DNA from 2 places in the Marinobacter sp. LQ44 genome. Region 2 is predicted to be linked to the other one. Evidence: predicted binding sites of a transcription regulator. Region 2 holds the regulator's gene; the other holds the start of a gene.
What was found. The regulator LexA, encoded in region 2, represses DNA repair genes until DNA is damaged. The targets are predictions, from matches to a motif close to CTGTNTNNNNANACAG.
Positions count from the first base shown of each region.

Region 1: recN (DNA repair protein RecN) is a predicted target of LexA. The motif match lies at 2,282-2,297, and genes of this name have one in related genera.

Region 1 covers NZ_CP014754.1:1,648,050-1,658,845, reverse strand. The annotation lists gene fur (ferric iron uptake transcriptional regulator) at 52-471, shown strand; gene recN (DNA repair protein RecN) at 533-2,212, opposite strand; gene grpE (nucleotide exchange factor GrpE) at 2,476-3,072, shown strand; gene dnaK (molecular chaperone DnaK) at 3,165-5,090, shown strand; gene dnaJ (molecular chaperone DnaJ) at 5,169-6,293, shown strand; gene dapB (4-hydroxy-tetrahydrodipicolinate reductase) at 6,305-7,108, shown strand; gene carA (glutamine-hydrolyzing carbamoyl-phosphate synthase small subunit) at 7,571-8,701, shown strand; gene carB (carbamoyl-phosphate synthase large subunit) at 8,783-10,796, shown strand, end outside.
Region 2 covers NZ_CP014754.1:4,103,980-4,114,775, forward strand. The annotation lists gene ASQ50_RS18765 (translocation/assembly module TamB domain-containing protein) at 1-3,104, shown strand, start outside; gene ASQ50_RS18770 (SIMPL domain-containing protein) at 3,115-3,804, opposite strand; gene ASQ50_RS18775 (gamma-glutamyl-gamma-aminobutyrate hydrolase family protein) at 3,804-4,547, opposite strand; gene ASQ50_RS18780 (amidoligase family protein) at 4,540-5,541, opposite strand; gene lexA (transcriptional repressor LexA) at 5,707-6,315, shown strand; gene ASQ50_RS18790 (cell division inhibitor SulA) at 6,356-6,847, shown strand; gene ASQ50_RS18795 (hypothetical protein) at 6,854-7,114, opposite strand; gene ASQ50_RS18800 (DUF6586 family protein) at 7,176-7,658, opposite strand; gene ASQ50_RS18805 (DUF1329 domain-containing protein) at 7,881-9,239, shown strand; gene ASQ50_RS18810 (hypothetical protein) at 9,329-9,658, shown strand; gene ASQ50_RS18815 (sigma-54 dependent transcriptional regulator) at 9,729-10,796, shown strand, end outside.

The sequences.
Region 1 (10,796 bases), 2.0 Mb from region 2:
CGGCTTCATCATACCGGAAGCCGTAAGGCACACCAAAGAGTGAATAGTAACATGTCATCTGAAAACGCCGAATTACGAAAGGTCGGTTTGAAGGTTACTCTCCCGAGAGTCAAAATCTTCAATATTCTGGAGAACGCCGAAGAGCACCATCTGAGTGCCGAGGATGTTTACAAGAAGCTGCTGGATCAGGGAGATGACGTGGGGCTGGCAACCGTCTACCGGGTACTGACTCAGTTCGAGGCCGCAGGCCTGGTGTTGCGCCATAACTTTGAGGGTGGCCACGCCGTCTTCGAAATGGCGGGCGATGATCACCATGACCACATGGTATGCACGCAAACCGGGGAAGTGATCGAGTTTGTGGATGATATCATCGAAGAGCGCCAGCAGAAGATCGCCAAGGAGCACGGCTATGAGATCGTTGATCACAGCCTGATCCTCTACGTTAAGCCTTTGGGCTCTTCCAAGAAATAAGTCAAAAAAAAAGGGCCAGCAAGCGCCGGCCCCAACAGCTCTCCGAATCGAGAGGGGGGATTCAGTGATGGGTCGCCTGACCCTTAACGAACATCTCCCGGGCGTGGGCAATGGTGTGCTCTGTCATGTCTACGCCGCCCAGCATTCTTGCCACTTCGCTGATTCTTCCCTGGTCATCCAGCGTTTCAATGCGTGAATAGGTTGCGTCCTGTTCGGTGAATTTGCTGACGAACAGGTGCTGGTGGCACTGAGCTGCCACCTGGGGCAAATGAGTGACACACAGCACCTGGCCGTTGCTGCCCAGAGACCGGAGTAAACGCCCGACCACCTCGGCTGTGCCGCCGCCAATACCCACGTCCACTTCATCAAATACGAGGGTAGGGGTGGTTGAGGTCTGGGCGACCACTACCTGAATGGCAAGGCTGATCCGAGACAGTTCGCCCCCGGAGGCCACCTTGGCCAGTGGGCGTGCGGGTTGCCCCGGGTTGGCGCTGACCAGGAACTCGATATCTTCCATACCGTGGGGGGGCGGTTCGTCATTGCTGTTGCGGCCCAGTTTGGTAACAAACTGGACGGCCGGCATGCTCAGCTGTGCAAGCTCCTGAGCAATTCGCTGATCCAGTTCCGCCGCTGCCTGCTCCCGCTTGGCCGTTAATTGCCCGGCCAGTTCATCAAACCGTTTGCGCAGGGCTTGCTGCTCTGCCTCAAGCTGCTCGAGGCTGCCTTCGCCGCCGTCCAGTTCTTCCAGTTCGTTCGACAGGCGTTGGTGCAGTTCCGGCAATTCCTCCGGTGTGATGCGGTGCTTTCGAGCCATCTGATAAATGGCGCTCAGGCGTTCCTCGACCTCGGCCAGCCTTGCGGGGTCTGCTTCGTAGTCTTCAACAAAGTGCCGAAGGTTGTCCCCGGCTTCTGAAATCTGGATCTGTGCTTCGGTCAGCATCTGGATGGTGTCAGCCAGTGCCGGAACGTCCACTGGGAGTTGCTCCAGTTGCTGAAGTGCCTGACGCACCAGGTCGGCGGCACTGGTTTCGTCCTCAGTGCACAGCAGGGCAGCCTGATGGCTGCTATGCAGTACCGCATCGGCCTGGCTCAGCTGCGCTTGTTCCTGTTCAAGTGCTTCCTGTTCGCCATCGCCCAGGGCAAGCCGGTCCAGCTCTTCCGCCTGGTACCGGAGCAGTTGCAGTTTTGCCTCTGCCTCGTCGGCGTTCTGGCGCCGCTGTTCCAGCTTCTGACTGGTTCTATGCCAGGCTTTCCAGGCATCCCGGGTTTGCTCTGCCAGGTCTTCGGCGCCGGAGAATTCGTCCAGCAGCTTCCGATGAGTGTCTTTTTGCAGCAGTGACTGATGTTGGTGCTGGCTGTGAATATCCATCAGCAGGCCGCCAAGGTCCTTGAGTTGGGAGAGTGGGCAGGGCTGGCCATTAATAAAGGCTTTTGAACGACCATCTTTGTTGATGGTCCGGCGCAGGATGCAGTCGTCTTTGTCATCCAGTTCGTGTTCTTCCAGCCATTGTCGGGCAATCGGAATACGTGAGATGTCGAAGCTGGCGGTGATATCGGCTCGTTTTGCGCCGTGGCGCACGGCACCGGCATCCGCTCGGCCGCCCATGGCCAGGCTGAGCGCATCCAGAACAATGGATTTGCCAGCGCCGGTTTCACCGGTCAGGGCCGTCATGCCTTTGCTGAAATGCAGGTCGACCCGTTCAGCGATGGCGTAGTTGGAGACCATAAGTTGTGTGAGCATGCCGATAACCTCCGCTCAGGATTGGAGACTCTCTGAAAATTGTCTGAACACTGTTGATCTATACAGTTTCTGTGAATATATACAGGGTTTTTCCTGTTTGCAAACAATCGAATCGTGAAAATCTGAAAGAATGCATCGTTTGAGGTTGAAACCTGATGGGCGGGCCCCATATTCGTTCGCAAAGTCGTATTTTCCTGCCTGTGCAAGGCGGGGCTCATTTAGCCGCAGGCCCTCGGGCCCAGGGAAAGTCATCAGGAGTTGTCATGAGTGCTGACGATAAGCGTAACGAACAGGTAGACGAGCTGAACGAGGCGGTAAACGCCACAGAAGAGCAGGGCGAAGCAGAAACCGCCGGAGCTGAAGAAGGTTCCGAGTTGGAAATGCTGAAGGCGCAGTTGCAGGAATATCAGGACCAGGCGCTGAGAGCCCAGGCTGAGATGCAGAATGTGCGTCGTCGTGCCGAAATTGATGTGGAAAAGGCCCACAAGTTCGCCCTGGAAAAGTTCGTGAAAGAGCTCCTTCCGGTGGCGGACAGCCTTGAAAAGGCAGTGGAAAGTACTGAAGGTCATGAAAACGCCGGGGAGCTGGTTGGCTCCATTCGCGAAGGTGTGGAAATGACTTTGGGCCTGTTCATGAACGGCCTCAAGAAATTCAACGTTGAACAGGTGAACCCGGTGGGTGAACCGTTCGATCCGCAACAGCACGAGGCGATGTCTATGGTGCCCGCGCCAGATGCCGAGCCGAACAGTGTAGTTGCCGTGGTGCAGAAGGGCTACCTGCTGAACGGTCGCGTGGTTCGTCCCGCCATGGTGGTTGTGGCCAAGGCGGAAGGTGCACCAAAAATCGACGAGCAGGCTTGAAAAGCCGATTAAAGCGCCAATATAGCGATTAAACAGCGACAGTCAGGGCAAACCTCCCTGGGACAGCATTCAGAAAGATTTGGAGTGATTCGATGAGCAAGATTATTGGTATCGACCTGGGAACCACCAACTCCTGTGTGGCCATCATGGATGGCGACAAGGTAAAGGTTATTGAAAATGCTGAGGGTGATCGTACGACTCCCTCCATTATCGCGTACACCGACGATAACGAGACCCTGGTTGGTCAGTCCGCCAAGCGCCAGGCGGTCACCAACCCCCATAACACCCTGTACGCCATCAAGCGTCTGATCGGTCGTCGTTTTGAGGACGATGTGGTTCAGAAAGACATCAAGATGGTGCCTTACAAGATCACCAAGGCCGACAACGGCGACGCCTGGGTTGAAGTGAAGGGCCAGAAGATGGCACCGCCCCAGATCTCTGCAGAAGTTCTGAAGAAAATGAAGAAGACGGCAGAAGACTACCTGGGCGAGAAGGTAACGGAAGCAGTTATCACCGTGCCGGCTTACTTCAATGACAGCCAGCGCCAGGCCACCAAAGATGCGGGCAAGATCGCCGGTCTGGAAGTGAAGCGGATCATCAACGAGCCGACCGCGGCTGCCCTGGCCTATGGCCTGGACAAGAAGAGCGGTGACCGCACAGTTGCTGTATACGATCTGGGTGGTGGTACTTTCGACCTCTCCATTATTGAAATTGCCGATGTCGACGGCGAGCATCAGTTCGAGGTTCTGGCCACCAACGGTGACACCTTCCTGGGTGGTGAAGACTTCGACCTGAAAGTCATCGAGTACCTGGCAGACCAGTTCAAGAAAGACAGTGGCATCGACCTGCGCGGCGATTCCCTGGCCATGCAGCGCCTGAAGGAAGCCGGTGAGAAAGCGAAGATCGAGCTGTCCAGCAGCCAGCAGACAGACGTGAACCTGCCGTACATCACTGCAGACGCGTCTGGGCCCAAGCACATGAACGTGAAGCTGACTCGCGCCAAGCTGGAAAGCCTGGTGGAAGACCTGGTTCAGCGTAGCCTGGAGCCCTGTAAAGTCGCCCTGCAGGACGCCGGCATGAAGGCGTCTGAAATCGACGAGGTTATCCTGGTGGGTGGTCAGACCCGTATGCCGCTGGTGCAGGAAAAGGTAAAAGAGTTCTTCGGCAAAGAAGCCCGTAAAGACGTGAACCCGGACGAAGCCGTTGCCATGGGTGCTGCCATCCAGGCGGCTGTTCTTTCCGGTGACGTGAAAGACGTGCTGCTGCTGGACGTAACCCCGCTGACCCTGGGTATTGAAACCATGGGTGGCGTGGCAACGCCGCTGATCGACAAGAACACCACCATCCCGACCAAGAAGTCGCAGACGTTCTCAACAGCGGATGACAACCAGACGGCCGTAACCATTCACGTGGTTCAAGGTGAGCGTAAGCAGGCTTCCCAGAACAAGTCGCTGGGCCGCTTTGACCTGGCGGATATTCCGCCGGCGCCACGCGGTGTGCCGCAGATCGAAGTAACCTTCGATATCGATGCCAACGGTATCCTGAACGTGTCTGCCAAGGACAAGGCGACCGGCAAGGAGCAGTCCATCGTGATCAAGGCTTCTTCTGGCCTGAACGATGACGAGATCGAGAAGATGGTTCGTGATGCCGAGGCCAACGCCGAGGAAGATCGCAAGTTCGAAGAGCTGGTTCAGGTCCGCAACCAGGGTGATGCCATGGTTCACGCCGTGCGCAAGACGCTGACCGAAGCCGGCGACAAGGTTTCTGGCAGTGAAAAGGAGTCTATCGAGGCGGCCATCAAGGATCTGGAAGAAGCCCTGACCGGCTCTGACAAGGAAGCCATCGAAACCAAGACTCAGAAACTGACCGAAGTGTCTTCCGAGCTGGCACAGAAGATGTACGCGGATCAGGCAGACCAGGCGCAGCAGGCTGGCGGGCAGGAAGGTGCCCAGTCCCAGGCGGCTGACGATGCGGTGGACGCCGAGTTCGAAGAAGTCAAAGACGACGACAAGAAGTAAATCCTAAGTACATCAGGTAGTTGGAAAACGCGGGGGTAAGCCCCGCGTTTTCCGCGTTATAGCAACAGGGTTTTAAGCATGGCCAAGCGCGATTATTACGAAGTACTCGGGGTCTCCCGGGACGCGGACGAGAAGGACATAAAGCGGGCTTACCGAAAGCTTGCGATGAAATACCATCCGGACCGTAACCCGGACGACAAAGACGCCGAGAACAAGTTCAAAGAGGCCAGCGAAGCCTACGAAATTCTTGCCGATGGCAGCAAGCGTGCGGCCTACGACCAGTTTGGTCATGCCGGCGTGGATGGCCAGGCCGGCGGTGGCTTTGGCGGCGGTGGTGCCAGCTTCTCCGATATCTTTGGTGATGTCTTCGGTGACATTTTCGGTGGCGGTGGCCGGGGCCGCAACACTCGCGGTTCCGATCTGCGCTACACCCTGGAAATCGACCTGGAAGAAGCCGTCAAAGGCAAAACCGTCAAGATCAATATTCCTGGCCACAAAGAGTGTGAAGCCTGCGACGGCAGCGGTGCTGAAAAAGGCTCCCGTCCGGAAACCTGTGGAACCTGTCAGGGTATGGGGCAGGTTCGCATGCAGCAGGGTTTCTTTACCGTTCAGCAGGCATGCCCGACCTGCCGGGGCTCCGGTCAGGTCATCAAGAATCCCTGTAAAGTGTGCCACGGCCAGGGCCGCGTGAGGCAGGAAAAAACCCTGTCTGTGAAAGTGCCGCCCGGTGTGGATACCGGAGATCGGATTCGTCTCTCAGGAGAGGGCGAAATGGGCGTTGATGGTGGGCCGCCAGGCGACCTGTATGTGCAGATTGCCGTGCGCGAGCATTCCATCTTCACCCGTGATGGCCGTAATCTATACTGCGAAGTGCCAATCAGCATCGTGGATGCAGCCCTGGGTGGTGAACTGGAAGTACCGACCCTGGATGGCCGGGTCAAACTCAAGATTCCACCGGAAACCCAGACCGGCAAACTCTTCCGCCTGCGCAACAAAGGGGTTAGTCCCGTTCGCGGTGGCCCTGCCGGCGATTTGCTGTGCCGCGTGATGGTAGAAACACCGGTCAACCTGACCAAGCGCCAGAAAGAGCTGCTGGAAGAGTTCCAGGAAACCCTCAGCGGCAACAACGGCACCCATCATGCTCCGAAGAAAACCTCCTGGTTTGAGGGTGTGAAAAGTTTCTTCGACGAAATGAAATTCTGAGGGCAGAACAGATGCGGGTAGCAATCATCGGCGCCGCCGGGCGCATGGGCAAAGTACTGATAGAAGCCGTAGACGGTACCGAAGGCCTCGAACTCGGTGCTGCCATCGTCGAGCCAGGCAGCAGCCTGATTGGCGCCGACGCCGGCGAAATGACTGGCATCGGCAAAACCGGCATCAAAATGGCCGGCAGCCTCGACGACGTCAAAAACGACTTCGACGTACTGGTGGACTTCACCTTCCCGGACCTCACCCTGGAAAACGCAAAGTTCTGCAGCGCCAACGGCAAAATGATCGTCATCGGCACCACCGGCATGACCGACGCCGAGAAAGAACAGTTGGCCTTGGCGGCAGAATCCACCCCTGTGGTCTTCGCCCCCAACATGAGCGTTGGCGTCAACGTCGTCCTCAACCTCCTGCGCACCGCAGCGGCTACTTTGGGTGACGACTACGACGTAGAAATCATCGAGGCCCATCACCGCCACAAAAAAGACGCCCCCTCAGGCACCGCCCTGCGCATGGGCGAAGTGGTAGCCGACGCCCTGGGCCGTGATCTGAAAGAATGCGCCGTCTACGGCCGCGAAGGTTTCACCGGCGAGCGCACCCGCAAGGAAATCGGCTTCGAAACCATCCGCGCCGGCGACGTGGTGGGCGACCACACCGTTCTGTTCGCCACCGAAGGCGAGCGTATTGAAATCACCCACAAGGCGAGCAGCCGGATGACCTTCGCCAAAGGGGCGATGCGAGCTGCGCTCTGGCTGGAAGGGAAGGCCGCTGGACTGTATGACATGCAGGATGTCTTGAATCTGAAGGGCTGAATGTGCTCTTGAACAGTTGACCCCGAGCGAGAGAGTTCTGAGCAGCGGGCTCTGAGGTAGGAGGGCTGGATCACCTTCCCGAAAATCTCGGAGGCCATGGATGGCCGGAGCGAAGCGCACATGGGTGAGACAAGCGTTTATGAAGCAAAGCTTCATGCGCAGTCGAACGACAGCAATCTGTGATTGCTGGCTGGACCCGCCTGCGGGTGCTCGTAGCGTTTTTCGGGAAGGTGATCCAGCCCTCCTGCCGGACAACCGCCTTACGCCCGGCAAGAATTCAACGTGGACAGAAAACGCCAAGACAGCTTACAATAAGGCGATTTGACTGCACCAAGCGTACCTTTGAAAAGTTTATAAGAAAGCGGGACCGGGTTTTTACCTTGTCTCGCTTTTTTGCAACCTGAATTTGCGCTTGCGTTCCTGTTCGTGACGAACTTACGCCACTCGATGAGGATACAAGCCTTGAGCACACCAGCAATCCTTGCACTCGCAGACGGAAGCCTCTTCTACGGCACCGCCATCGGCGCAGATGGAGAAACCAGCGGCGAGGTAGTATTCAATACTGCCATGACCGGCTACCAGGAAATCCTGACCGACCCGTCCTACTCGCGCCAGATCGTCACCCTGACGTATCCGCACATTGGCAACACCGGTGTAAACGAAGAAGACGTAGAATCGGACCGCATCCATGCCGCCGGCCTGATCATTCGTGATCTACCGCTGATCGCCAGCAGCTGGCGTAACCAACAGAGCCTGGGCGAGTACCTGCGAAGCAACAACATTGTTGGCATTGCTGACATCGACACCCGCCGCCTGACTCGCATCCTGCGCGATAAAGGCTCCCAGAACGGCGCCATCATCGCTGGCGAGAACGCCACCGCCGAGCGCGCCCTGGAACTGGCGAAAGCCTTCCCCGGCCTCAAGGGCATGGATCTGGCTAAAGAAGTCACCAGCGACAAAGCCTACCAGTGGAGCCAGACCGAGTGGGATATCACAGACGGTTACGGTGACCAGGCCGCCGCCAAATTCAAGGTCGTTGCCTGGGACTACGGTGTGAAGTTCAACATCCTGCGCATGCTCGCCGCCCGTGGCTGCGACATCACCGTGGTGCCTGCGCAAACCCCGGCCTCGGAAGTGCTGGCCATGAATCCCGACGGCATCTTCCTGTCCAACGGCCCCGGCGACCCCGAGCCTTGCGACTATGCCATCACGGCTATCCAGCAAGTGCTGGAAACCGAAATCCCGGTGTTCGGCATCTGCCTCGGTCACCAGTTGCTGGCTCTGGCCAGTGGCGCCAAAACCATGAAAATGGGCCACGGCCACCACGGCGCCAACCACCCGGTGCAGGATATTGCCAAAGGCACCGTGATGATTACCAGCCAGAACCATGGGTTTGCGGTAGACGAAGCAACCCTGCCGGCTAATGTGGAAGCCACCCACAAGTCGCTGTTTGACGGCACTCTGCAGGGTATTCGCCGCACAGACAAGCCGGCTTACAGCTTCCAGGGTCACCCGGAAGCCAGCCCGGGCCCCCATGATGTGGCGCCCCTGTTCGACGAGTTTATCCAGCTGATGGAAGCGCGATCTGCCTGAGGGCAAGGCCATCACAGATAGCTCACTGGCGCATCGTACGCGCTGAAAGAATTCAAAAGTTGCTGACAGGTTTACCGAGACATGCCAAAACGTACAGACATCCAAAGCATCCTGATCCTGGGCGCAGGTCCCATTGTGATCGGGCAGGCGTGCGAATTCGATTACTCCGGGGCCCAGGCCTGCAAGGCGCTGCGCGAAGAGGGTTACCGGGTTATCCTGGTGAACTCTAACCCGGCCACCATCATGACCGACCCGGCCATGGCCGATGCCACCTACATCGAGCCCATCACCTGGAAGACGGTCGAAAAGATCATTGAGAAAGAAAAGCCGGACGCCCTGCTACCCACCATGGGTGGCCAGACCGCACTGAACTGTGCGCTGGACCTGGAAAAACACGGCGTGCTGGAAAAGCATGGCGTTGAAATGATCGGCGCCAACGCCGACACCATCGACAAGGCCGAAGACCGCGACCGCTTTGACAAGGCCATGAAGAAAATCGGCCTTGAGTGCCCGCGTGCGGCCATCGCTCATTCCATGGACGAAGCCTGGAAGATCTCCGAAGACATCGGCTTCCCGTGCATCATCCGTCCATCGTTTACCATGGGTGGTTCTGGTGGTGGTATTGCCTACAACAAGGACGAGTTCGAGGAAATCTGTACTCGCGGTCTCGACCTGTCCCCGACCAACGAGCTGTTGATCGACGAATCCCTGATTGGCTGGAAAGAGTACGAGATGGAAGTTGTTCGGGACAAGAACGACAACTGCATCATCGTCTGCGCCATCGAGAACTTCGACGCCATGGGCGTGCACACCGGTGACTCCATCACCGTGGCCCCCGCCCAGACTCTCACCGACAAGGAATACCAGATCATGCGGAACGCCTCGCTGGCGGTGCTGCGTGAAATCGGTGTGGAAACCGGCGGTTCCAACGTGCAATTCGGCATCAACCCCGACACCGGCCGCATGGTGGTGATCGAAATGAACCCGCGGGTGTCCCGTTCCTCTGCGCTGGCGTCCAAGGCCACTGGCTTCCCGATCGCCAAGGTCGCGGCCAAGCTGGCCGTGGGTTACACCCTTGATGAACTGCAGAACGAAATCACCGGCGGCGTCACCCCGGCCTCGTTCGAGCCGTCCATTGATTACGTGGTTACCAAGATTCCCCGGTTTACCTTCGAGAAATTCCCCCAGGCCGACGCCCGCCTGACCACCCAGATGAAGTCTGTCGGTGAGGTTATGGCCATTGGCCGGACCTTCCAGGAGTCGGTGCAGAAGGCATTGCGTGGCCTGGAAGTGGGTTCCGAAGGTTTTGATGAAAAGCTGGAAGAGCTGGACTCCGAGAACAGCCGCGAAACCCTGACCCGGGAGCTGAACGTACCCGGTGCCGAGCGAATCTGGTACATCGGCGATGCGTTCCGCGCCGGCATGACCGTGGACGAAGTGTTCCGCCACACCAAGGTAGACCCCTGGTATCTGGTGCAGATCGAGGACATCGTGCGCGAAGAGCAGGCCCTCAAGTCGGCCGGTAAGGCCGATATCGACAAGGCCACCCTGTTCCGTCTCAAGCGCAAGGGCTTCTCCGATGCCCGCCTGGCCAAACTGCTGGGTATTTCCGAAGTCAGCCTGCGCAAGCTGCGCCACGATCTGGGCATCCGCCCGGTGTACAAACGTGTCGATACCTGTGCGGCTGAATTTGCCTCCGACACTGCCTATATGTACTCCACTTACGAGGAAGAGTGCGAGGCGGAGCCGTCCGACCGCGAGAAGATTGTGGTCATCGGCGGTGGCCCCAACCGTATCGGCCAGGGCATCGAGTTTGACTACTGCTGCGTGCACGCGGCTCTGGCCATGCGTGAGGACGGCTACGAAACCATCATGATCAACTGCAACCCGGAGACCGTGTCGACCGATTACGACACCTCCGACCGGTTGTATTTTGAGCCGATCACCCTGGAAGACGTCCTGGAAATCATCAACGTCGAGAAACCCAAGGGCGTGATTGTCCAGTATGGCGGTCAGACTCCGCTGAAACTGGCCCGTGGCCTGGAGGCCGCCGGTGTGCCTATCATCGGTACCAGCCCGGACGCCATCGACCGCG
Region 2 (10,796 bases):
GAGATGACTGGCAGGTCACCGTTAACCTGGGTGGCAGCGTCAGGGACTTGCGGTTGCGAGGTGCCAGCAGTGGTTATCTCAATGCGAATATACAGGGGCAGGTTCAGCCGCTGGAAAGCCGTCTGCCAGCGTCCATCAGACTCGAATCCGAGCGTTTTCTTGCCCATCATGATCTTCCGGAAACACTGACGCTGAAGAACTGGCGATTAACCCTTGACGGTTCCCTGGCCAACGGCTTCAGGACCCGTACCCAGGCGCTACTGCCGGGTACCGAGGGTGATATCCAGACGTCTATCCAGGGATTGGTCACCACAGAGAAGGTGACAGATCTGGTACTGTCCATGGCCGGCCCGGAAAGAGGGGGTGGTGAGCCACCCGGAACCCTGGAGGTGCAGGGCGAGGCCTCCTGGGCTGATGGTCTGGCCGCTGATGTGGGGCTGGCCCTGAACCGCTTCCCCTGGTACACCCTGGTGCCGGGGCTGGGCGAGCCTCCGGTTTCGCTCAACCGTCTGGAAGGTCGGGCAAGTTACCAGGAAGACCGCTACCAGGCGGATCTTGACGCGCAGGTTGCCGGTCCCCTTGGGGATGCCGAGCTGAAGGCCCGCCTTGATGGCGATACTCAGGCTGTCCGTATCACCCAGCTCGACATGACGACCGGAGCGGGTTCCCTGTCTGGCGAAGCCGAGCTCGATTTTTCTTCCCAGCTGGCTTGGCAAGCTGCCCTGGTTCTGGATCAGTTCAATCCGGGCTATTGGGTGCCTGTGCTGGAGTCCCGGTTGGATGGCAACGTAACCAGCGAAGGCCAGCTTCAGGACGACGCATTGCCCCGAATGTCGGCGGACTGGAATCTGCAGGGACGATGGCAGGGGAACAATGCTCGCGCCCGGGGCCAGTTGGCCAGTGACGGTCGCGAATGGCAAGTGGATGATCTTGTACTTGTTGTGGGTGAGAACCGTATAGAAGGGCAGGGTCGTTACGGCAGCCAACTGGCAGGTGACTTGTCCATCCTGTTGCCTGAACCGGCGATGTTTGCCGAAGGTTTGGCTGGTGAACTGGAGGCCAGCCTGCAGTTTGCGGGCACCGTGGATGATCCCACCGCCGAGCTTGTCGTGGCTGGCCGCGGATTGAGCTGGCAGGATCTGTTGCAGATTGAGGCCGTGGATCTTGATGCCAGTCTGGCCAAAGGCGGTGTGCTGGATGCAGCGCTGGAGATCAATGAGATTCGTGCTGCCGACCAACAGCTGGAGAGCGTATCCCTTCGCCTTGAAGGTACCCGGGATGAGCATCAGCTAACAGTCAATGCCAGCCACAGTGAGGCGACCCTGCTTGCCGTATTTGCCGGCGCCCTGGGTGAAAGCCTTGATGCCTGGCAGGGTGCCCTGAACCGTGGTGAAATCGACATACCCGGCCCGGGCCAGACGTGGCAACTGGAATCTCCCGCTGACCTTGCCTACACCGAAGCAGGCAAACTGAGCCTAGGCGCTCACTGCTGGCGCTGGCAGGACAGTTCTGTGTGCGCTGACGATCAGCAGCTATTGCCGGATGCCCACATCGCCTTCCAGATTCGCCAGTTTCCGACCACGGCCCTTGAACCACTGTTGCCTGATACCTTCCGATGGAGTGCGCACCTGGATGCCGACGTGGATCTGTCACTGACCGACGCAGGGCCGGATGGCAGAATCACACTGGATGCCGGTGAGGGAACCTTCGAATTCCTGGTGCTGGATGACTGGGAAACCCTGAGTCATGAGGGTTTGACCGTTGATGCTCGTCTTCAGCCCAGCATAGCTGAGCTTTCAGTTGCCCTGCGAGGCCCGGAGCTGGGCGATTTTAATGCCGAGCTGGCGGTTGACCCGATGGCTGAAGAACGACCGGTACAGGGCCGTTTCAGCCTGAACTCACTGGATCTGGCTTTTGCATCCGCCTTCGCCGGGGTGGAAGAGATTGGAGGTCAGGTTAACGGCCAAGGCGAAATTACCGGCCCATTGTTACGTCCCATGATTCATGGCGAGCTGGCTCTTACGAATGGTCGTTTTTACGATCCGGGCCTGCCACTACCACTGAACGATGTGGTTCTGGTGCTCGAGTTTCTCGGGGATTCCGCTGATATCAGCGGGCGCTGGAACAGTAACGACCGCAGTAGCGGGCAACTTTCGGGGATGATCAATTGGCAGCAGGAGCCCGAGATTGAGCTGTCGATTGTTGGCGATAGGCTGCCAGTGAATGTCGAACCCTATGCCCGGGTTGAAGTCGGGCCAGACCTCACCATTGCTTTCCGCAGTGGTGAACTCTCTGTGTCTGGACGGGTGGAAGTACCCCGTGGTGAGATCGAGATCAAGGGGCTTCCGGAGTCAGCGGTTTCTATCTCCGAAGATGAGGTGATTGTCGGAGTTGAAACCGAGGAGCCGACCATCCGGCGTATGGTGATGGACGTGACTGTGGTGGTCGGCGAAGACCGGGTAGCGTTTGATGCTTTCGGTGTGACCGGGAATCTCGAGGGGACTCTGCGGATTGGCAACGACATGGATACCCGGGGTGCGCTTCAACTGGTGAATGGTCAATACCAGGCATTTGGGCAGGATCTGGAACTACGGCGAGCGAGAATCCTGTTTGTGGGTGCCCTGACGGAACCCTACCTGGACATAGAGGCAGTGCGCAGAGTAGACACTGTTGTTGCCGGTATCCGGCTTAGCGGCCCCGTGAACGCCCCTGAAACCGAGGTGTTCTCTGAACCTTCCATGCCCCAAAGCGATGCGTTGTCCTACATCATTCTGGGCCGTCCGCCCCAAGGCCGCGGTGATGACGGCCAGATGGCGCAGGCTGCGTTGTCGTTGGGGCTGACCCAGGCCAGCAGATTGACCCAGGGCATTGGAGACGAGCTGGGCATTCGCAATCTCACCCTGGAAACGGAAGGCTCCGGAGACGAGGCCGCGGTGGTGGCCAGCGGATACATTACCGATGAATTGAGCCTGAGGTATGGCGTCGGGATATTCGAACCGATCACCACGGTCGCACTGCGATATGATCTGGGCCGGTATTTCTATCTGGAGGCGGCCAGTGGCCTGGCCGCCTCGCTGGATATCTTCTACACCCGGGATTTCTGATCGATGGTTGTTAATCCAGGTTGAAGGTGGCGTTGACGCTGGCCTGGATTTCCCGGGGGGCGATACTGGAAACGGTGTCGCTGGCGGCTCTTGCTTCCGCCATCATCATGGGCATCGGGCGGTGGCCGCAATTGATGTTGATGGTTTTCACCTCACCACAGGTTTTGCCCAACTGTTCCGCCACAAAGGCACACCGGCTGCGGGCATCCTCGATGGCCCTGGCCAGTGCCTGACGTTGCAGGCGCTCTTCGTCGGAATGGAAGAACTGGTGTTCGCTCAGATGGTATTGCAGACCAGCCTTGTGGGCCTGTTCCAGCAGAGGGTTCAGCAGTTCAAGATTGTCGATGGAAAAGCTGACTGTCTGGCTTGCCACCGCCATTCGCTCCGGTTGTTGCCCACGCTCCTGAACCGGTAGTGACCGGGTATACAGGTTAACGTTGGCGTCTGAATAGTCCACCAGTTGGTCGCGCATGCCCTGTATCGCCTTGCGCCATTGCTCCATGGTCTCGGAAAGGCGATCAGAAGCCCGCTCTGGGAGGTTGTGCTCGGCACTGGCGGTAAATTGCAAACGGGCGCTGTCCGGAGTGTAGCGAACGCTGCCCTCCCCACTCAGGCTCACTTCGCCAGCGGAAACGGCCAGTGGTGCCAATGAAGCCACGAACACCGTTGCGGCCAGTGCTTTGGTGTATTTTTTCATCATCAGTCTCCTTGCTGGCCAAAGGCCATATCTTGGCTTTGCAGCCGCTCCAGTTTCCGAGCCCGGGCGGCATGCACAAAGTGGCTGAAAATCCGCCGGTGGCCGGTGTGATACAGCAGGTATTCCGGATGCCACTGAACCCCCATCAACCATTGTTGCCCGGTGTTTTCGATGGCCTGCACGAACAGGTCGTTGTCCAGTGCCGTTACCCTGAGATTCCGCCCCAGGTGTTTAATCGCCTGGCTGTGAATACGGTTCGCGCCAATCAGGGTGCTGTGCATCAGCCGGCCTATCCGGCTGTCCTGGACCAGCTGGACCGTTTGAAGGGGTAGCAGCAAAGGGCGGTGGCGGGTTTTCATTCGCAGCGGGGTCACGTTCTGGCACAACGACCCGCCATGAAAGACATTGATGAACTGGGCCCCACGGCATATACCCAGTACCGGAATGTCTATTTCCTCGGCTTGCTCAAGCAGCGTGAAGTCGGTTTCGTCCCGTTTCAGGTCGTATCTCGCGGTCACTTGTGGCTGTTGGCCATAGCGGTTGGGGTGTACGTGGGTGCCGCCAGAGAGCACCAGGCCATCGAGCAGGGAGACGTCCGTGCTGGATCCGGGACGAATGTAGTGCGTGTGGGCGCCATGCAGCCGCAGGCCCAGATTGATCAGTCTGTGGGCGGTGCTGCGCCGGGCGGGGCCGCTGATGCCAATGGTGATCCCCGGCGATTCTGGTGCTTCTGAGATCTCAGACATAACCGCGCTGTTTAAGCCATTGTTCCGTGGTGTCACGCCATGAGCGGGTGAGATTGCGAAAACTGAATGTCTGGGCTTCGCGGAACAGTTCCCTGAGTTCTTTCAGGTGCTCTGGATGGTTTGCGATCTGCTCCAGTACCACCCAGTCGTTCCAGACCGTGGAAAAATGCCATCGGGGGTTGTCGATATCGCAATCGGGTAACCGGTAGTGAAGCGTCGGCCGGCTCTTGATTCTCGGGTCGTCCACATAGTCGTGCAACAGCTCTGAATCCAGATGTGCAAACAGTGGCAGAAGGTCCAGGGCCTTGTTCCGCGTCGGGTTGAAGTTCAGGTAGTCTTTCATCAGCGAGGCCTGGTCGGGAGCATAATCTTCCGCCATCAGCATGTCCGTGTAACGGCTGCTCCAGGGCTCGATGTAAGTGGTAAATTTTCGGCTTATGTCAATCTGATGCCGGGATTTGAGCCAGTCATAAAGTGCCGCGAAGGCCTGCAGGTAGGTGACAATGGTTGCGGGTTCCAGGTCCGGCAGTTCGGGATTGAGTTGCAGGCCGAAAGCAAAATAAATCGCTTCCCGGCTGCCTTCCGCGCCAAGTTCGCGCAGCTCGTCTACCAGTTCTTCGATCAGGCCCAGTCTGGAAAAGGGCAGAGGTGGCCCGACAATCTCAAGAGGCACAATGCGTTCTGCGGCAAAATCGATGACATCCATGGCGTGGGTGCCCAGCTCGCGGATTGACTCGGGCAGGCGTTCGTCCGCCAGGTCAAGATCCTTCACAGGGTCAGAGTCCAGCTCAATGGTGAAGGTTCCGGCGTCAGTCTCCAGACGGCTGACATAACGCGACTCCAGCTCCGGGCTGCCCTTGAGCAGGCGGGCGACATGTTCAACCAATTCATCGTAGCCCAGTCCGGAGAGTTCGATCTCCACGCCAACTCTACGCTCTTCTCCTTGATGATTACGAAGCCGCTCCGGCATCGCACAACGCTCTGTCGAATTCATTGGCACCTTGCATCCATATAATTCACGGACTTAAACCATAACACACCGATATGCAGCGGCCCGATTACATGACAGAAAATTTCAATCGGGCTTTACACTGGATAAAACACTGTATATAGTCAAATCACTGTATATAAAACCAGGATGAAAACCCGGAGTACATGCATGAAGCTGACCGCGCGACAGTCCCAGGTGCTGGATATCATCCGGCGGTACGTAGACGAAACCGGTTACCCGCCAACGCGGGCAGAAATCGCTGCCGAACTGGGGTTTCGCTCCGCCAATGCGGCAGAGGAGCATTTGCGGGCCCTGGCCAGGAAAGGCGCCATCGAAATGGTGCCTGGTGCCAGCCGGGGGATTCGACTGCCGGAAGTGGAGCAGGACCCAGGGTTACCGGTTGTCGGCCAGGTTGCGGCGGGTAGCCCGATTCTCGCCCAGGAACACATTGAAGAGCACTGTACTTTGCAACCGGAATTTTTCTCGCCATCCGCCGATTACCTGCTCCGCGTGCGCGGCATGAGCATGAAAGACATTGGCATTCTCGACGGTGATTTGCTCGCAGTGCATCGCACTCAGGATGTTCATAACGGGCAGGTGGTTGTGGCCAGGGTTGGTGAAGAAGTGACGGTAAAACGGTTTCGCAGGGACGGCTCGAAGGTCTGGTTGATTGCGGAGAACGAAGAGTTCGCCCCGATTGAAATTGATCTGGCCGAACAGGAGTTGTTTATCGAAGGTCTGGGTGTGGGCGTGATCCGCCGATCAGATTTGCATTGATAACCAGCAATAAGAAACGATTAGCGCAGGTAGGTGAGCAATGGAACAGTTAAGCTTCACTCAGAACATGGCGTTCCAGCCGGCGGCCATCATGCCCGCCCGCACGGTGTCTACAGGAAAAGCACGGGCCACAGCCCTTCACTCATCGTCAGACGTCGGTCGGGGAACCAGGGATTTTGGCGGTAACGTGACGGAAATTATTCTTCCTGAAGGCCAGGTAGAGAATGTCCAGTTGCTGCTCCCTATGCTCACCCAGCTGAACCAGGAGAAGCGCTGGCTGGCCCTGATTGACCCGCCACAGTCCCTGGTTGGCAAGTGGCAGAAAATGCACGGTATTGTGGCCAGTGAGTTGCTGGTATTGCGCTCAACCAACGATTACTCCGCACAGCAGCTGGCTGAGCGGGCTTTGAGTGCTGGTACCTGTCATGCGGTGGTGCTCTGGACTAACAAGCTCGGGCGTTCAGCCTTTGAGTCCCTTCAAAAGGCTTCGGCGCAAGGTAGCAGCCACGGCGTGGTGCTGCGTCATCGGTAAAGGAGTTCAGTGGAGGGTGTATTGGGGCTGGGATTCGGCCAGATCATTGTCGTCATCGTCCCAGTCAATATCGTGTGCGATATTGCCAGCGGCCTCAATCCCTGCCGCAATCATCGCCTTGGCAACGCTCATGTCGCGGTCTTCCATCATTTCCCTGGCCTCCTGCGAGAAGGAAATGCGCACCAACGGCGCTGCGTCGTCATCAATGCGGCGCAAGGCGTAGTCGCCATTGGCAAGTTGTACGATTTCAAAAAACGATGGTGACATTCGTTCAACCTTTGTCTTGGTGTATTCGATTCGGTGCGGGAATTTAGCCAACAGGGTGGGGCTACCACTCGCTGTGTTGTTCCTCAAGCCGTTTGGCCAGTTCAGTCATGGCCGCCAGAGTCTTCCTGAGTGTTGCGGCGGAACGGTCCGGGCCCTGTTCGACGGAAACCGCAATGATATTCTCTTCCGTAACATTCTTGCGTGTGGTCGGAGGCTGGCTCAAAGCCGATTCAACCTGATCAAGATGGTTCCACCAGCTTCCCGATGTCTCTGCCAGTTCTCTTAAAAGCCGGGTCTCGTGTACCTCGTAAGGAAACAGCGCTTCCAGTTCTGCTAATGTCTGCGGTTTTTCGGCTTTGTGCTGATGGTATCGGGCAATCATGACCAGCAGCGTTTGCCTTGCCCGCAGCAGGAGCTCGGCGGAGCCCTGAGACAGCGCTTCCGTTTCCGCAGCGGAGCGCTTGGTGTCCGACTCAAGCCTGGCGAGTAAGGTGTTGGCCAGAAAAAGCTTTTGGGCTACCAGTGAGTACCATTGTGATGCCATCTACCACCCGCACTACGTGAGCGTTCAAGAGTCCAATCAGAACAACCGTCAGAGTCTATCATTTTTGCGCGCTAATTTCTCCTCCCCTGGGCTCCCCGGAATAGCTGCATCTCACAAGAAACTACAAACAATCACTTGAAACGGTCGTTTGAAACTGGCAAAAAGGCACACAGATTGAACAAGCTTTGATCGTCTTGTGGTCCATTATTGGAGGTAATAAGGATGCGAAACCGGATAATTGCTGCTATTGCGGCGGTGGTATTGGGGTGTTCAGGTCCTGTCTTGGCAAAGGTGTCGCCGGCCGAGGCCGAGCGTTTGAAGAATGATCTCACACCAGTGGGTGCAGAACGGGCGGGTAACGAGTCTGGCACTATTCCGGCGTGGACTGGCGGGTTGGCTTCACCCCCGGCCAATTGGCGCGAAGGTACCGTAGAGATTAATCCGTTCCCGGAAGACGAAGCGCTGTACGTTATTACCCGTGACAATCTGGACCAGTACCGGGACATACTGTCGGACGGCCACATTCAGATGCTGGAGCAGTACGGCCCGGAATTTTTCATGCCGGTGTACCAGACCCGCCGAACAGCAGCTTTCCCCGAGCATGTCTACGAGAAGTTTTACCAGAACGCTCTGACAGCTGAACTCCTGGATAACGGTAACGGTGTTCGAGACACCATCATGACCAGTCCGTTCCCCATTCCACAGAACGGTCTGGAAGCGATCTGGAACCATATTCTGCGATACCGGGGTGAGGAACTGTCGTTCCGCAGTGCATCGGCTACGCCGCAGCGGGACGGCTCATTCAACCCTGTCGTCAACCAGTACGATTATTTCTTTGCATACAGTCGCCCCGGCGCTGAGCTGGAAGACATCGATAACAAGATTTTCTACCTGAAAACCGAAACCGTCGCGCCGTCCAGCCTGGCTGGCACCATTACCCTGGTGCATGAAACCCTTGACCAGGTTCGCTCACCGCGGCTGGCATGGCGTTACGATTCCGGTTCCCGCCGTTTGCGCCGGTCCCCAAATCTGGCCTATGAGACGGACCTGCCGAACTCTTCGTCTCTGCGTTCAGTCGATCAGAAGGACATGTACAACGGTGCCCCCAACCAGTACGACTGGGAACTTAAGGGCAAGCGTGAACTGATCGTTCCCTACAACGCCTACAAACTGCACGATGAAAGTGTTCGGCCAAATGACGTGATCCGGCCGAACCACATCAATCAGGACCTGACCCGATACGAGCTTCACCGGGTGTGGGTGGTCGAGGCCAAGCGACGCACCGGCATCAGCCACATCTATGATCGCCGTGTTTACTACATTGATGAGGACAGCTGGCAGATTCTGGCCACGGAAGAATATAACGAGGCTGGTGAACTCTGGCGCGTATCCGAAGCACACAACATTGTCTATTACAGTGTGCCGGTCTTCTGGACCACCATGGAAATGACGTATGATCTGAAAGCACAGCGTTATTACATCGATGGCCTGGATAACGGCTACCCGGCCTACAATTTCGAGCCTGGGTATCGGGGCAACGAATTTACCGCTGCCGCCGCCCGCAGGGCCGCGCGCCGGTAAACCTCCCCGGGTGCTGCCTGCTTATGGGCGGCACCCGTCTCAACCAACTGCCAGGCTCCAACATCCCGTCAAAACGTGGAGTACATCGCATGGCAGACCCCCAGGCTCTTCTTGAAAGTCTTGATCAACTCCGGTCCGAGCTGGACCAGGCCCTCGCTGCCCAGGACTGGGAGCAACTTTCGGAACTGAATGCCCGTGTTAAACCCGCAATTGAACCGTTAATGGTGGCGCTGGAACAGGGGCGCATTGATGCGGCCCTGATCAGGGACCGCCTGGACGCTTTGAATCAGTTCGTGGAAGCGGCAAACCAGGCCGCAATCAAGGCCCGGGATGAAGCCCGGGAATCGCTCAAGGGCGTCAATGAAAACCGTACGGCGGCCCGTGCTTATCAGAACGTTTCAACAAACCGCCAAAGATAGCGTCATAAAATTGACTCCTGAGCTTATACAGTCTTAAATACCGCACAAATTCCCAAAGAGATTCTCGTGAATGTCCAAAAATAACAAAGTGCTGGTGCTGAGTGAGGATGACTCCAGGCGCAGGGACCTGATCACCATTCTGGAATTTGTCGGCGAAGAGCAGGTGCTGGCCGGTGACGAAGCATTGGCGCTTTTGGAGAGCGACGACGAGCAGACCAAAGGAAGTATCGGCGTAGCCGTCATCAACGGCGAAGACGCCGCCAGCACTGCGCATGTGCAGAGGGTGTGCAAACTGGCCCAGGGGCTGCCGATTCTTCTGGTGGGTGATCCGGACCTCAAGGGCGTGTCGGAAGACGATGCAAACCGTATTATCGCCAGGATGGAGTGGCCCCTGAACTACACCAAGTTTGTGGATTCACTCTACCGGGCCCAGATCTACCACGACCAGTTCAGTCGCAGCAAGGAGCGGGGGCAGCAGCGGGGTGTTCAGTTGTTCCGCAGTCTGGTGGGCACCAGTCGCAAGGTTCAGCAGGTGCGCCAGTTGATGGAGCAGGTGGCTGATAAAGACGTCAGCGTTCTGATCACCGGTGAATCCGGTACCGGCAAGGAAGTGGTCGCCCGTAACCTGCATTATCATTCCTCTCGCCGGGATAAACCGTTTGTGCCGGTCAACTGCGGCGCCATTCCCGCAGAGTTGCTGGAGAGCGAGCTGTTCGGGCATGAGAAAGGAGCCTTTACCGGCGCCATTACCGCCCGGGTAGGGCGTTTTGAGTTGGCCGAAGGGGGCACCCTGTTCCTGGACGAAATCGGGGATATGCCGCTGAACATGCAGGTTAAAATTCTGCGGGTGTTGCAGGAGCGTACCTTTGAGCGTGTGGGCAGTAACCGTACCCAGTCTGCGGATGTGCGGGTGATTGCCGCCACTCACAAGCATCTCGAAGACATGATTGAATCCGGCGATTTCCGGGAAGACCTCTATTACCGTCTCAATGTATTTCCCATTGAAATGCCGGCGCTGCGGGAACGGGTGGAAGACATCCCGTTGCTGATTAATGAGCTGATCTCCCGGATGGAGAAAGAGAAGCGCGGCTCACTGCGGATGAACTCCGCTGCCATTATGAGCCTGTGTCGCCATGAC